One region of the Amycolatopsis sp. TRM77291 genome, then DNA from elsewhere that is predicted to be linked to it. Evidence: riboswitches for the same ligand, from Rfam matches in the RefSeq annotation. Region 1 holds a riboswitch; the other holds the start of a gene.
What was found. A riboswitch is a leader RNA that binds a small molecule or an ion and turns the genes downstream of it on or off. The one in region 1 is predicted to bind S-adenosylmethionine.
Positions count from the first base shown of each region.

Region 1 (6,907 bases):
ACACCACGTGACTCGATCTCGGCCAGGATCTGGCCGACCTCGGCGACAAGACGTCGCCCTTCGCGTAGCCGAGTCCGCAACTCGTCGAGAAGCAGTTCGGCGTCGCCTTCCGGCAGGTTGAGCGGGAAGGCCTTGGGAATGTTTGTGCTGGTCATCCCTCGATTGTCGAGGCAGATTCGAACGAATGCACGGTATCGATCGGGTGGATGATCATCACGCTCCGGCTGCGCCGACCTGGGCCGATCACCCTTGAGTGGGATACGTGTCGCTTGGGAAAAGCCATCCGGATGGTGGGGTCGGATCAGGCCGGACCCATGCCCGAGCGATGCCTCCGGTCCCACTCCTCGCGGAGCACCCCGTAGACGACGGCGTCATGGACGCCGCCGGACCAGCGCCGGGCGCGCCGGAACCGGCCTTCTTCGACGAACCCGAGCCGCCGCCCGACGGCGATCATCCCCGGGTTCCCCGAGAACGTGGCGAAGTCCAGGCGGAGCGTGTCGGTGCGGGAGAACAAGTAGGTCGTCCACATGCGCAAGGCCTGGGTGCCGAACCCGCCGCCCCAAAACCGGTCGTCGTAGATGACCAGCCCCATCCGCCGCCAGTCGGTCTCCCTGCTTTCCCAATACCAGCTGACCCGGCCGATCAATCTTCCGTCGCTCAGGTCGCATACGGCGAGGCTGGTGCGGGGATCGGGCGGCTCGGCCTTGATCGTGGTGAGTTCGCGCGCCGTGGATTCGACGGCGGCCGTGGTCGGGGTGCCGAAATAGGGTCCGTTCGTTTCGTGCCAGGGCCGCGCGGGATCGAGTAGGTCGAGGAGCGGCCCGAGGTCGGAAGGGCGCCAGTCGCGCAGCCGGACTTTTTCACCATCGAGTACGACGTCGTCCACCGGCCAATCGTGGCTTACCGGGCCTGGTTACGATCGTCGGGTGACTGAACTGCTCGGTCCTGCGGAAATCAGGGCGCTGGCGGCCGAGCTGGACGTACGTCCGACCAAGAAGCTCGGCCAGAACTTCGTGCACGATCCCAACACGGTGCGCCGCATCGTCGACCTCTCGGGGATCGGCGAAGGGGACGTCGTCCTGGAGGTCGGGCCGGGCCTCGGCTCGCTGACACTCGGACTGCTCGCGACCGGCGCCGAGGTCGTCGCGGTCGAAATCGATCCCGTGCTGGCGGGACGGCTGCCGAGCACCGTGGCCGAGCGAGGCGGGGCCGAAAGGCTGACGGTCGTCGGCGCGGACGCGTTGCGGATCACCGCGGACGATCTGCCCGCACGGCCGACGGCGCTCGTCGCGAACTTGCCGTACAACGTCGCCGTTCCCGTCGTGCTCCACCTGCTCGCCGAACTGCCGTCGCTGACCAGCGGTCTCGTAATGGTCCAGACCGAGGTCGCGGACAGGATGGCGGCGGGTCCGGGAAGCCGGACTTACGGTGTGCCCAGCGTCAAACTCGCCTGGTACGGGAAGACGCGCAAGGTCGCCGCGGTGCCCCGGGCGGTGTTCTGGCCTGTTCCGAACGTCGACTCCGCCTTGGTCGCGTTCGAACGAGGCGACGTGGTGGCATCCGTGGAACGAGAGCGGCTGTTCGCGGTCGTCGATGCCGCCTTCTCGCAACGGCGGAAGACCTTGCGGGCCGCGTTGGCGTCGTGGGCCGGTTCCGCCGAACGCGCGGGGGAACTGCTCGAAAAGGCGGGTATCGACCCGAAAACCCGCGGAGAGCAGCTGGACGTCCATCAGTTCGCCCGGATCGCCGCGGCTGCCGGCTGACCACCTGGCGCAGGTGTGACCGGGGCCGCGCGACTGCGTGGTTCCTCCTCTCGATCCGGCGCGGGCGAACCTTGTCTTAGCAGGCAGCGTGCCTGCCGCAGACCGGATACGCCTGTCGGCGTCCCATAATATGGGCAGCCCATCCTGTATGATGGACGCGACCAGACGTGTGATCTGCGCCTACGCGCTTGCTTTCATCCAGTGGGATCGGTTTTACTCAGTGAGCCATCCCGAGCGACTGAGAGACCTGGCTCGCCGAAGTCGCAGCAACCACCCTCCACAGGGCAGGTGCTACAGCCAGGACCGATGGAGGCTGTGCCTAATGAACAGGGTCACCCACCCGCTCCTGCTGACCAGGCGACGTGTCGTCGATGAAGGTCGCCGCACGGTAAGTGCGTGTCGACGCTCCACCGTTACTGCCTGAGTTCTTTCCCTTACCTCTGAATCCGTCCGTTTCCCGGACGGTCACTCGGTGACGGTTGGCGCGCTCGAAAGAAGCAGCGCCCCATTTGCATGGAGCCTTTCGTGATCACTGTCGAAAACCTGTCCAAGTCCTTTCCCCTCAACGGAAATCCCGTCGTCGCACTGCGCGATGTGAGCGTGGACATCCAAGCTGGCTCGCTGTTCGGAGTCGTCGGTCCGGCGGGCTCCGGCAAATCGACCCTCGCTCGTTGCATCGGTCTCCAGGAGCGTCCCGACCGCGGCGTCGTCCGTCTCGACGGCCTCAACACCGGGACCCTCGACGGACGTCGTCTCCGCGAAATCCGGCGCCAGGTCGGAGTCGTGAGCACCAAGCCGGAGTTGCTCGCCGAGCGCACTATCGCCGGCAACATCGCTTCGCCGCTCGAACAGCTCGGCCTCGACGGGCCGCAGCGCCGCAACCGGGTCGGCAACCTGCTCGACCTGGTCGGGCTCACCCCCCGTGCTGGGCAGCGACCGGGTGACCTGTCCGAGGGCCAGCTGCGCCGGGTGGCCATCGCTAAGGCACTGGCCGCCGGACCGTCCGTGCTCCTGGCCGACGACCCGACGGCGGGCGTGCAGCCCGAGGAGTCCGGCGCGGTCCTGACCGTGCTCGACCGTGCACGCGCCGAGCTCGGCGTCACGGTGCTGCTCACCACGCCCGACGCGGGTGTGGTCCGCCGTGTCTGCGACGACGTCGCGGTGCTGGAGGCCGGTGCGGTCATCGAACGCGGAACCGTGCTCGACCTGATCTCGGACCCGAACAGCCGGACCGCGCAGGCGCTGCTTCCCGCGATCGAAACCGGGCGGGCGCAGGCCTCGAAGTACGACCGCGCGGTGGACGTCGTGCTCGTCGGCTTCGCCTCGGTCGGTGCGCTGCTGCCGGAGGCCGCCGGTCGCTTCGATGTCGAGCTCGCCACCATCGGGGGCGGCCTGACCCGGATCGGAGACACTCCGGTCGGCCGGTTCCGCCTCGGGGTGCGCGGTGAGCGCGCGGACGCCGCGCTCGCCTGGATCGCCGAACGTGGCGGCCACGTGACCCACCCGGTCCGCGGGCCGCAGGGTGTCGCCGCCTGATTTCTCTCCGAACGGGCCGCTCAGGACGAACTGCGTCCGGGGCGGTCCGTTCGCGTCTGCCCTCTCCGTTCTCTTTCTCCTGGTGGCAGCGCAAGTGGAGCGGCCACGTAGGCTTGAGGCGTGCTCGCCGTCGTACCGCCCCCAGTAACCGTCAGGGTTCCCGCCAAGGTCAACCTGCACCTGTCGGTCGGTGACGTACGCCCGGACGGTTACCACGAGCTGGTGACCGTGTTCCAGGCGCTTTCCCTGACCGACGAGGTGACCGTCGCGGTCACCGAAGACCCCGGCGTCGAGGTCTACGGCGAAGGTGAAGGTTCCGTGCCGACAGGAGCCAACAACCTCGCCTGGAAGGCGGCGCAGGCGCTGGCGGCCCATGTCGGCAAGGCGGACGGCGAGTCCAAAGTGAGAGTGGTGCTGCGCAAAGGCATCCCGGTCGCCGGTGGGATGGCCGGTGGCAGTGCCGACGCGGCCGCGACCTTGGTGGGTCTCGCGTCGCTTTGGAAGCTCGACATTTCCCGGGACGAACTGGCGGGTATCGCCGCGAAGCTCGGTAGTGATGTTCCTTTCGCGCTTTACGGCGGGACAGCGCTGGGCACCGGCCGAGGCGAGCAACTGGTGCCCGTCTTGTCGAGGCACACCTTCCATTGGGTCTTGGCGTTCGACCAGCGTGGGCTTTCGACTCCGAGGGTGTTCGGCGAGCTGGACAAGTTGCGTGAAGAGGGCAGCCCGCCGCGGATCGGCTCACACACCCCGGTGGTGGAGGCGCTGGCCTCCGGCGACCCGCGGCAATTGGCGCTGCTTCTCGGCAATGACCTGCAGGCGGCCGCTGTCTCACTGCGTCCGGGGCTGCGCCGCACATTGCGGGCGGGAGTCAACGCGGGTGCGCTCGCCGGCACCGTGTCCGGGTCCGGGCCGACCTGCGCCTTTCTGTGCGCGGACGCCCAGTCGGCCGTCGAAGTCGCCGCGGAACTGTCCGGCGCCGGTGTCTGTCGCACGGTGCGTGTCGCGCACGGGCCGGTTCCCGGAGCCCGGCTGGTCGGCGGGGACGACGCGCCGCGGCCGTCGCCGCCTCGGGTGCACGCATAAGGGTGTCCGAAATGGACATCGACCAATTCGTTGTGGTGCGAGCTTTTTGGAAAGGATCGGCTGAGGCATGGCCAACTTGGTCAACCTGGAGTCGGTGAGCAAGTCCTTCGGGGTGCGCCCGCTGCTCGACGGTGTTTCGCTCGGTGTGGCGGAGGGGCAGCGTATCGGTGTCGTCGGTCTCAACGGGGGCGGGAAGACGACGCTGCTGGAGGTCCTCGCGGGGATCAGCGAGCCGGACACGGGACGTGTCAGTCAGGTCCGGGGCCTGCGGATGGCCGTGGTCACTCAGCGGACCGAACTTCCAGACGGCAGCACGGTCGGAGATGTCGTGCTGGAACGCTACGGCGCGGAGCACGAATGGGCCGCTGACGCGCGTGTCCGGTCCATTATGGATGGTCTGGGCATCACCGCTCTCGGCATCGACAAGGAGACGGCGAACCTGTCGGGTGGCGAACGCCGCCGGGTGGCGCTGGCCGCCGCCCTCACCGGTGAACTGGACCTCGTGGTCCTCGACGAGCCGACCAACCATCTCGACGTCGAAGGTGTGCGCTGGCTCGCGGATCACCTGCTCAACCGCAAGATCGCGGTCGTGGTCGTCACGCACGACCGGTGGTTCCTCGACACGGTCGCGAGCCTGACCTGGGAGGTCACGAACGGTCGCGTCGAGCAGTACGAAGGTGGTTACGCGGACTGGATCTTCGCGCGCGCCGAGCGGGCGAGGCTGGCGGCGACGGCAGAAGAGAAGCGGCAGAACCTCGCTCGTAAAGAGCTCGCGTGGCTGCGCCGCGGTCCGCAGGCCAGGACCTCGAAGCCGCGCTACCGCGTGGAGGCGGCGGAGGCGCTGATCTCCGACGTGCCGGAACCGCGCGATTCGGTCGAGCTGCAGGCGTTCGCCCGCCGTCGGCTGGGTAAGACCGTGCTGGAGATCGAGGACGCCACGTTGACCGTCGGCGACCGCACCCTGCTCGATCACGTCACCTGGCGGATCGGGCCCGGGGATCGGATCGGCCTGGTCGGCGTGAACGGGTCGGGCAAGACGACGCTCCTCAAACTGCTCGGTGGTGACAGGGAGCCCGAGACGGGGCGGCGCATCCAGGGCAAGACGGTCAGCCTCGCGCACCTCCGGCAGGAGCTCGACGACCTGCCGGGCGATCTGCGCGTGCTGCAGGCGATCGAAGAGGTGTCCGGACGGGTCGTATTCGGCAAGCAGGAGCTCACCGCTTCCCAGCTGGCCGAAAAGCTGGGTTTCCCCGCTGCGAGGCAGTGGACGCCGGTCGAGGACCTTTCCGGTGGCGAACGCCGCCGCCTGCAGCTGTGCCGGCTCCTCATGGCCGAGCCCAACGTGCTGCTGCTCGACGAACCGACCAACGATCTCGACATCGACACCTTGCAGCAGCTCGAAGATCTGCTGGATTCCTGGCCGGGCAGCCTCGTCGTCGTTTCGCACGACCGATACCTGGTGGAACGCGTCTGCGACACGATCGTGGCCCTGTTCGGGGACGGGCAAGTGACTCACCTGCCGGGCGGGATCGAGGAGTACCTGAACCGGCGCGCCAAGAGCCTCGAGAAAGCCGGCGGTGACCGGAAGGCGGGCAACGCACAGGCCTCCGCGCCCAAGAAGAGCGCCGCGGAACAGCGGGCGGCTCAGAAGGAGCTGTCCCGTCTCGAGCGCAAGCTCGACCAGCTGCACACGAAGGAAGAGAAGCTGCACGCGGCGCTGCTCGCCGCGGCGACCGATCCGACGAAGCTCATCGAGCTGAACACCGAATTGAAAGCCGTCGAAACGGAGAAGGAGGAGGTCGAGGCCCAGTGGCTCGAGACCTCCGAAGCGATCGAATGAGTTCACGCGACGGCGAGCGGGCCTTTCAGCGCGGACAGTAGTGTGACGCGCATGAGTCGGTTCGTGGACACGCTCGTCGCCACCGCGGCGGGGCGAGGTCAGCAGCGGGGAATGGTCACCGGGGAGCCCAAGGAGCCGGTCCGGCGTACGTGGGCCGAGATTCACGAGCAGGCCAAGCGGGTCGCCGGGGGTCTGGTGGCGGCTGGGCTGGAGCCCGGCAAAGCGGTCGCGGTACTGGCGGCGGCGCCGTCGCTGATCGCACCGACGGTTCAGGCGGTTTGGCTCGCCGGCGGCAGCGTGACGATGCTGCACCAGCCGACGCAGCGCACCGACCTCGCCGAATGGGCCGAGGACACCGTTCGCGTGCTGCGGATGATCGGGTCCGACCTGGTTCTGCTCGGTGAGCCGTTCGATCAGCTGGCGCCGGTGCTCACGGAGCACGGTATCGCGTTCCAGGTCATCACCGAGCTGCTCGAGGCCGAACCGCTGGCGGAGCCCGTGCCCACGGCCGAATCGGACACGGCGCTCCTCCAGCTGACCAGCGGATCGACGGCCGACCCGAAGGCCGTTCAGATCACCTACGGAAACCTGTACTCGAACGTCAAGGCGATGGTCGACCGGGCCGAGTTCGATTTCGACGTCGACGTGATGGTCTCGTGGCTGCCCACCTTCCACGACATGG
Region 1 covers NZ_JBSZHF010000001.1:8,322,367-8,329,273, forward strand. The annotation lists gene ACXIZN_RS39085 (DUF222 domain-containing protein) at 1-155, opposite strand, end outside; gene ACXIZN_RS39090 (GNAT family N-acetyltransferase) at 302-886, opposite strand; gene rsmA (16S rRNA (adenine(1518)-N(6)/adenine(1519)-N(6))-dimethyltransferase RsmA) at 927-1,763, shown strand; SAM riboswitch class I at 1,986-2,076, shown strand; gene ACXIZN_RS39100 (methionine ABC transporter ATP-binding protein) at 2,289-3,299, shown strand; gene ACXIZN_RS39105 (4-(cytidine 5'-diphospho)-2-C-methyl-D-erythritol kinase) at 3,420-4,385, shown strand; gene ACXIZN_RS39110 (ATP-binding cassette domain-containing protein) at 4,453-6,225, shown strand; gene ACXIZN_RS39115 (fatty acyl-AMP ligase) at 6,277-6,907, shown strand, end outside.

Region 2 (6,907 bases), 7.5 Mb from region 1:
CGTCGTGCAACACGACCTTCGGGCGGCTCGCCGATCAGCTGCCCGCGGACGGTCTCGCGAAGGCCGCGAGCCAGTTCGGCCTCAACGCCGACTTCGAGATCCCGGGACTCGCGACGGAGACCGGGAAGGTGGAGCCGTCCGCCGGCGGTGACGAGCAGGTCGAAGCCGGGATCGGACAGGGCAGGGTGCAGGTCAGCCCGCTGGGCGCGGCGCTCATGGCCGCGACCGTCGCCACCGGGAAACCGGTGGTCCCGAAGCTGTGGCAGGGTCTGGAGACCAAGGTCAACGCCGGGTACCAGGCCCCGCCCGCAGGGGTGCTGAACCAGGTCCGCGCGATGATGCGCGAAGTCTGCACGACAGGGACCGCGAAGGCACTGAAGGGCAGCGGAGCGGTCTTCGGCAAGACCGGGACGGCGCAGTTCGGCTCGGGCGCGGACGCCAACGGCTGGTTCGTCGGCTATCGCGGGGACGTCGCTTTCGCCGTCATGCTCGAAGGTTCCAACGACTCCAAACCCGCCGTGCAGCTGGCGGCGAAGTTCCTGGCGGGCTGACGCTTCGGCGGTCGCCGAACCGTGGGTCTTCTACGGTGGATGCATGGAGACGATCGCCCTGGCCGAGGTCGCGGCCGTGCTCGCCGATCCGAGCCGCGCGTCGATGTGTCTCGCGCTGCTCGACGGGCGTGCCTGGACGGTGACCGAGCTGGCAGGCGCGGCCGACGTGGCCGCCTCGACGGCGAGCGAGCACGTGACGAAGCTGACCGAGGCCGGCTTCGTCGTGCGGGTGAAGCAAGGGAGGCACAGTTACGTCCGGATAGCCGACCCCCGGGTGGCGGAGCTGATCGAGCATCTGGCGCAGCACGCCGAACACCGGCCGGTGAAGGGGTTACGGTCGTCGGTGCGGGTGAAGCGGCTCGAGTTCGCGAGGACCTGCTACGACCACCTCGCCGGGACGGTCGGGGTCGCGCTGCGGGACGGGATGCTCGCCGCCGGGCTGATCGACGACGCGGGCGGCCTGACGCTGACCGGTCGCGGGCGGGAGGTGCTCGGCGCGCTCGGGGTGGAGATCGACGGCGGCCGCCGCCCGATGCTGCGCGACTGTCTGGATTGGACGGTCCGGCGTGATCATTTGGCGGGCCGGGTGCCAGCGGCGTTACTGTCTCACGGTGTGAGCGCCGGGTGGTTGTCCCGTGAGGGCAACCGCGCGGTGAAAGTCCTGCCCGCGGCGGAAAAGCCGTTCGCGGAACTCGGTGTCGACCTGGTGGCCCTGCGCAGTCCCTAGTGGACAGTCTGTAACACAGGTTGCCCGGGCGCTTTCCGACCGGTACACGAACGTGTGACGATCACCGCCTCACTATTCTGGAGCCCTCACGGCGACCGGAACGGGAGGCGACATGGAGCAACTCCCGCTCATCCTCGGCACCGGCGGCGCCGTGCTGCTCGTCGCCGTGATCGCCGTCCGGGTGTCGATCCGGGTCGGCCTTCCCTCGCTGCTGCTGTACCTGGGGATGGGGGTCCTGCTCGGCGAAGCCGGGTTCGGCATCCAGTACGACAACCCCGAGCTCACCCAGTCGCTCGGCCTCGCCGCGCTGGTGATGATCCTGTCCGAAGGTGGCCTCACCACCCGCTGGTCGGCCGTGAAACCCTCGCTGGGCATCGGAATCGCACTGTCCACAGTGGCCGTGGTGGTGAGCATCGCGGTCACCGGTGCCGCCCTGCACTGGTTACTGGGCCTGGACTGGCGGATGGCGCTGCTGTGGGGCGCGGTACTGGCCTCGACCGACGCCGCCGCCGTCTTCTCGGTGCTGAGATCCGCGGGGATCGGCAAGCGGCTCGTCGGCGCGCTGGAGATCGAGTCAGGCATCAACGACGCCCCGGCCTACATCGCCGTCGTCGTCCTCGCCGAGGGCACGACCATCGACTGGTCGCTGCCGCTGCTGGTGGTCTACGAACTCGCCGCCGGGCTGGTGATCGGCCTCGCCTTCGGCTGGGGCGGGGCGTTCGCGCTGCGCCGGGCGGCGCTTCCCGCCACCGGTCTGTACCCGCTGGCCACGGTCGCGGTGTGCGTCGTGGCGTATTCGAGCGGGCAGCTCGCCCACGCGTCGGGCCTGCTCGCCACCTACGTCGCGGCCCTGGTGCTGGGGAACTCGAAGCTGCCGCACCGGTCGGACACGCTGTCCTTCGCCGAGGGGCTCGGCTGGCTCGCGCAGATCGGCCTGTTCGTGTTGCTCGGCCTGTTCGCCTCGCCGAGCAGGATCTTCGAAAGCCTGGTCCAGGGCCTGGTCGCGGGCGCGGTCGTGCTGCTGCTCGCCCGCCCGCTGTCGGTGCTGCTGTCGGCGCTGCCGTTCAAGATCCCCTGGCGAGAACAGGTGTTCCTGTCCTGGGCCGGGCTGCGCGGGGCGGTCCCGATCGTGCTCGCGCTGATCCCGCTGTCGTCCGGGGTGCCGGGTGCTCAGGAGCTGGTCGACGCGGTGTTCGTGCTGGTCATCGTGCTGACGCTGCTCCAAGGGGCCACGCTGACCCCGCTCGCGAGAATCCTCGGGCTGGCCCAGCACGCCGAGGCGCACGAGATCGACGTCGACTCCGCGCCGCTCGACGAGATGGGCGCGGAACTCCTGCAGGTCCGGATCCACACGGGATCGAAGATGCACGGCGTGTACCTGGCCGAGCTGCGCCTGCCGGTGGGGGCGACGATCAGCCTCCTCGTCCGCGACGGCTCCGGCTTCACGCCGAACAAGAACACCCGGCTCCAGGAGCGCGACCAGTTACTCGTCGTGACCACCGCCGAAGCCCGTGACGCGGCCGAACGACGCCTGCGGGCCGTCGACCGCGCGGGCCGCCTCGCCAGGTGGAAGGGCGAATCCGGCCAGTAGGTCACGAACCGGCACCAGCTGTTCGTCGGTTGATCTCAGAAACTTCTTCCCATTTGTACTCCTTTTGGATTACTTTCCCCGCAATCGACTCCATCGAATGGGTGAGTGTCACGGGGTAAGGAGTACGCAAGGTGACGAAGCTTCCTGTGCGGTTCGCTGGTCTGGGGGCCACTGTGGCACTCGTCGGAGTGGTTCTCTCCGCCCCGACGGCTACTGCGGCCGGCGCTTTTCCCGCCTTCGGGCTGCCCTTCGACACTGGCCAGTCGGTCTACTCGGCGGGGATCCACTCGAACAACGGCACGTCCGGGGTGAAGAACGCCATCGACTTCAGCCCGGGTGACAAGACCGTTCGCGCCCCGCTGGCCGGCACGGTCCGGATCCAGCACTGCTCCGGCGGCGACTGGGTGACCGTCGACCACGACGGCGGCTGGCGAACCGGGTACTACCACCTGGAGGGCATTTCGGTCACCGACGGCCAGAAGGTCGCCCCGGGCGACGCTCTCGGCCGGACCGGCAACGCGCTGCCCTGTGGTGGCCGCAGCACCGGCGCCCACGTGCACTTCACCCTGTGGACCCTGCCCGCGGCCGCCGCGCAGGGCGGCGACTCGCGCGACTTCGGGGTCGGCGCGGGCAACTGGGACGGCCTGTCCTACGACGAGGTCTCGACCAAGGTCGCCGACGCCTACGGCGAAGCCGTCGACGGCAAGACCTTCGGCGGCTGGCAGTTCACCGCGGGCACCGATCAGTACTCCGGCACCGCGACCGAGGTCTCCTCCCGCTCGACCGTCCCGCTGCCCGGCCGATTCCGGGCCTGACCTGCCGTTGCCCGGCGCGGCGCGGCGCCGGGCAACGGTTCTTCCCGCTTGCGGAACACGTGAGCGGCGTCTCAAGATGCGGACGAGGGCTGGCTCGATCGCCCGCCCATCCGCTAACTTCGTCCGTAGGTCACGAGTGTCAGCGTCAAGCCCCGGCTAGCTGACCGGCAACCCTCCTTCCGCGGTGGGGTGCCCCGGGTGAGGACCTGGCTCGTCGCGAGGTGCGGCGGGCAAGCGCGGGATCCTCGCCGGGTCCCCTGGCCCGGAGGATGACGATGACCCTCGCTCTCGAACGCACGAACGCCCCCGCTGAAGTCGTTGCCACGCACCAGATCCCGGCGGTCGCGTGCGCCGATCTGCGGGTTCCGCTGGTCACCGGCGGCGACATCGCCTACGCCAACCTCGATCACGCGGCGAGCGCTCCCTGTCTGGACAAGGTGCGGTCCGCGGTCGACGAATTCCTGCCCTGGTACGCCAGCGTGCACCGCGGCGCCGGGTTCGCTTCGCAGGTTTCGACCAAGCTTTACGAGCGCACGCGCGGAATCCTGCGTGACTTCGTCGACGCGCGGTCGACCGACACCGTCGTGTTCACCCGCAACACCACCGATTCCTTCAACCTTCTCGCGCGCAGCCTGCCGAAACACACCTCGGTCGTCGTGTTCGACACCGAACACCACGCCGCGCTGCTGCCGTGGAAGGGACCGAACGTCCGCCGGATCGAAACCCCGCGGACCCGGCTCGCCGCGGTGTCCGCTGTGGACGAAGCGCTCTCGGGCTGCCCGCAGGGGCCGCGGCTGGTGGTGCTCACCGGCGCGTCCAACGTGACCGGGGAACTGTTGCCGGTCAAGGAGATCGCGGCCGTCGCACGGCGACACGGCGCCCGGATCGCGCTCGACGCGGCACAGCTCGCGCCGCACCGGAAGATCTCGGTGCGCGAACTGGACGTCGACTACGTCGCGCTGTCGGGGCACAAGCTGTACGCGCCTTTCGGTGCCGGCGCGCTGATCGGCCGCGCCGACTGGCTGCGCGCGGCCCAGCCGTACCTCGCCGGCGGTGGCGCGACGAAGCTCGTCAACCGTGACTCCGGAAACCTCGGCGTGGTCTGGAACTCCGGTCCCGAGCGGCACGAAGCAGGTTCCCCCAACACTGTCGGCGTCTACGCGCTCGGCGTCGCCTGCGAGACCCTGGCCGCGAACTGGGACGGGATCGTCGCCCACGAGGAGGAACTGCTGGCGCGTCTGCGCCGCGGTCTCGCCGCCATCCCCGGATTCGCCGAATTGCGGCTGTTCGACGCGCCGGTCGACCGGGTCGGCACGCTCAGCTTCGTCGTCGACGGCTTCGACCCGGGCTGGCTCGCCGCGGTCCTTTCGGCGGAGTACGGGATCGGCGTGCGGGACGGCGCGTTCTGCGCGCACGTGGCGACGAAGCGGCTGATCGCCGTGGCCGGCTCGACGGGGCAGCAGGCCGTGCGGGTCAGCCTCGGCATCGGCAGCACCACCGAGCACGTGGACCGGATCGTCCTGGCGCTGCGCCAGATCGTCGCCCGCGGCGCGCGCTGGCGGTACGAGAAGCCGGAGGGCCGCTGGGTGCCGGAGAACGATCCGCGGGAGCTTCCCCCGTTCTGCGCCTGACCCACTACCCTCACCCCGTATGGGGAACGAGCGACCGCGTTACTGGTTTCCGCTGGCGTTGCTGGGTTTCGCCCAGTTGCTGGTGGTGGCTTTCGGCGGGATGTGGTCCGGGGGATGGTTCGCCTACGCGCCCACTTGGGGCGAGCGGCAGTCCTTCGGATACGTGAGCTTGTACGGGGTCGAGATGAGCCGCGCGAACGTGGCCTCGCTGGACGCGTCGTTCGACATCGCCGGCCGGAACGACGGCTGGCTGTTCGCCGTCCTCGCGGTCTACCTCGGCACGGTGCTGTTCTACGCCTTCCGGACGAGGACCATGCGCTGGTGGAAGGTCGCCGCGATCGCGCTCGGCGGGCTGGTCGCCATCGTGCTGGCGGATCTGGTCGGCTACTGGGAATTCGATCTCGACGGCGACACCCGGAGCGCGATCCTGTTGACACTCGGCCTGGCGGGGCTCGCGTGGCTGGAGCGCAGTGTGCTGGTGCTCGTCGTGGCCGCGGCGTTCGTGCTCTGCGCGGTCGTGCTCGCCCAAGGACAGCTCGCGCTCGTGCTTTCGTCGCTGGTCGTGCTCGCCGGGGCGTTCGCGGCCCTGCTGAGCAGGCCGAAGACGGCCGCCGGGGAGTCCTGAACACGCTCAGTGGACAATGGGGCGGTGAGTACTGAGCCCGAAACGGCGCCACCGTCGCCCCCGCTGCCCAAGAAGCGCGTCGCCGTGGTGTTCGCCGTCGCCGCGGTGCTGTGGGGGATCGACCTCCTCACGAAGCAGATCGCCGTGTCCACGCTGGAGGGCAAGCAGCCGGTCGAGTTCCTCGGCGGGCTCGTGTACTTCCAGCTGGTGCGCAACCCCGGCGCCGCCTTCTCGATGGCCACCGGGCTGACCTGGGTGCTCGCGCTGGTCGCGATCGCCGTCGTGATCGCCATCGTCTGGCTGGCCAGGCGGCTGCGCTCGACCGGCTGGGCGATCGGCCTCGGCCTGGTGCTGGCGGGCGCGCTCGGCAACCTGACCGACCGGATCTTCCGTGCGCCCGGGCCGCTGCAGGGGCACGTGGTCGACATGATCTCCGCGTTCGCGCCGAACGGGCAGGGCTGGGCGATCTTCAACGTCGCCGACTCCGCGATCTGCGTCGGCGGCGTGCTCATCGTGATCCTTTCCTTGCTGGGCAAGGACTACGACGGAACATCCACCAAGGACAAGAAGAAAGCGGCGAGCGAATGAGCGCGCGGATGTTGCCCGTTCCCGACGGGCTCGACGGTATGCGCGTCGACGCGGGGCTGGCGAAACTGCTGGGGCTTTCCCGCACCGTCGTGGCGGAGCTGGCCGAATCCGGCGAGATCCTCCTCGATGGCAGGCCCGCCGGGAAATCGGACCGGCTGACCGCAGGCGGACTGCTCGAAGTGACGCTGCCCGATCCCGCGTCGGCCATCGAGGTCGTCGCGGAACCCGTCGAAGGCATGAAGATCCTGCATGACGACGACGACATCGTGGTGATCTCGAAGCCGGTCGGCGTCGCCGTGCACCCGAGCCCCGGCTGGACCGGGCCGACCGTCGTCGGCGGGCTCGCCGCCGCCGGGCTGCGCATCGCGACCTCGGGCGC
Region 2 covers NZ_JBSZHF010000001.1:790,225-797,131, forward strand. The annotation lists gene ACXIZN_RS03765 (penicillin-binding transpeptidase domain-containing protein) at 1-551, shown strand, start outside; gene ACXIZN_RS03770 (ArsR/SmtB family transcription factor) at 595-1,278, shown strand; gene ACXIZN_RS03775 (potassium/proton antiporter) at 1,391-2,869, shown strand; gene ACXIZN_RS03780 (M23 family metallopeptidase) at 3,001-3,684, shown strand; SAM riboswitch class IV at 3,813-3,927, shown strand; gene ACXIZN_RS03785 (aminotransferase class V-fold PLP-dependent enzyme) at 3,960-5,315, shown strand; gene ACXIZN_RS03790 (hypothetical protein) at 5,335-5,940, shown strand; gene lspA (signal peptidase II) at 5,965-6,528, shown strand; gene ACXIZN_RS03800 (RluA family pseudouridine synthase) at 6,525-6,907, shown strand, end outside.
Region 2: linked by a shared signal. The riboswitch ahead of ACXIZN_RS03785 (aminotransferase class V-fold PLP-dependent enzyme) and the one ahead of ACXIZN_RS39100 (methionine ABC transporter ATP-binding protein) in region 1 are both predicted to bind S-adenosylmethionine.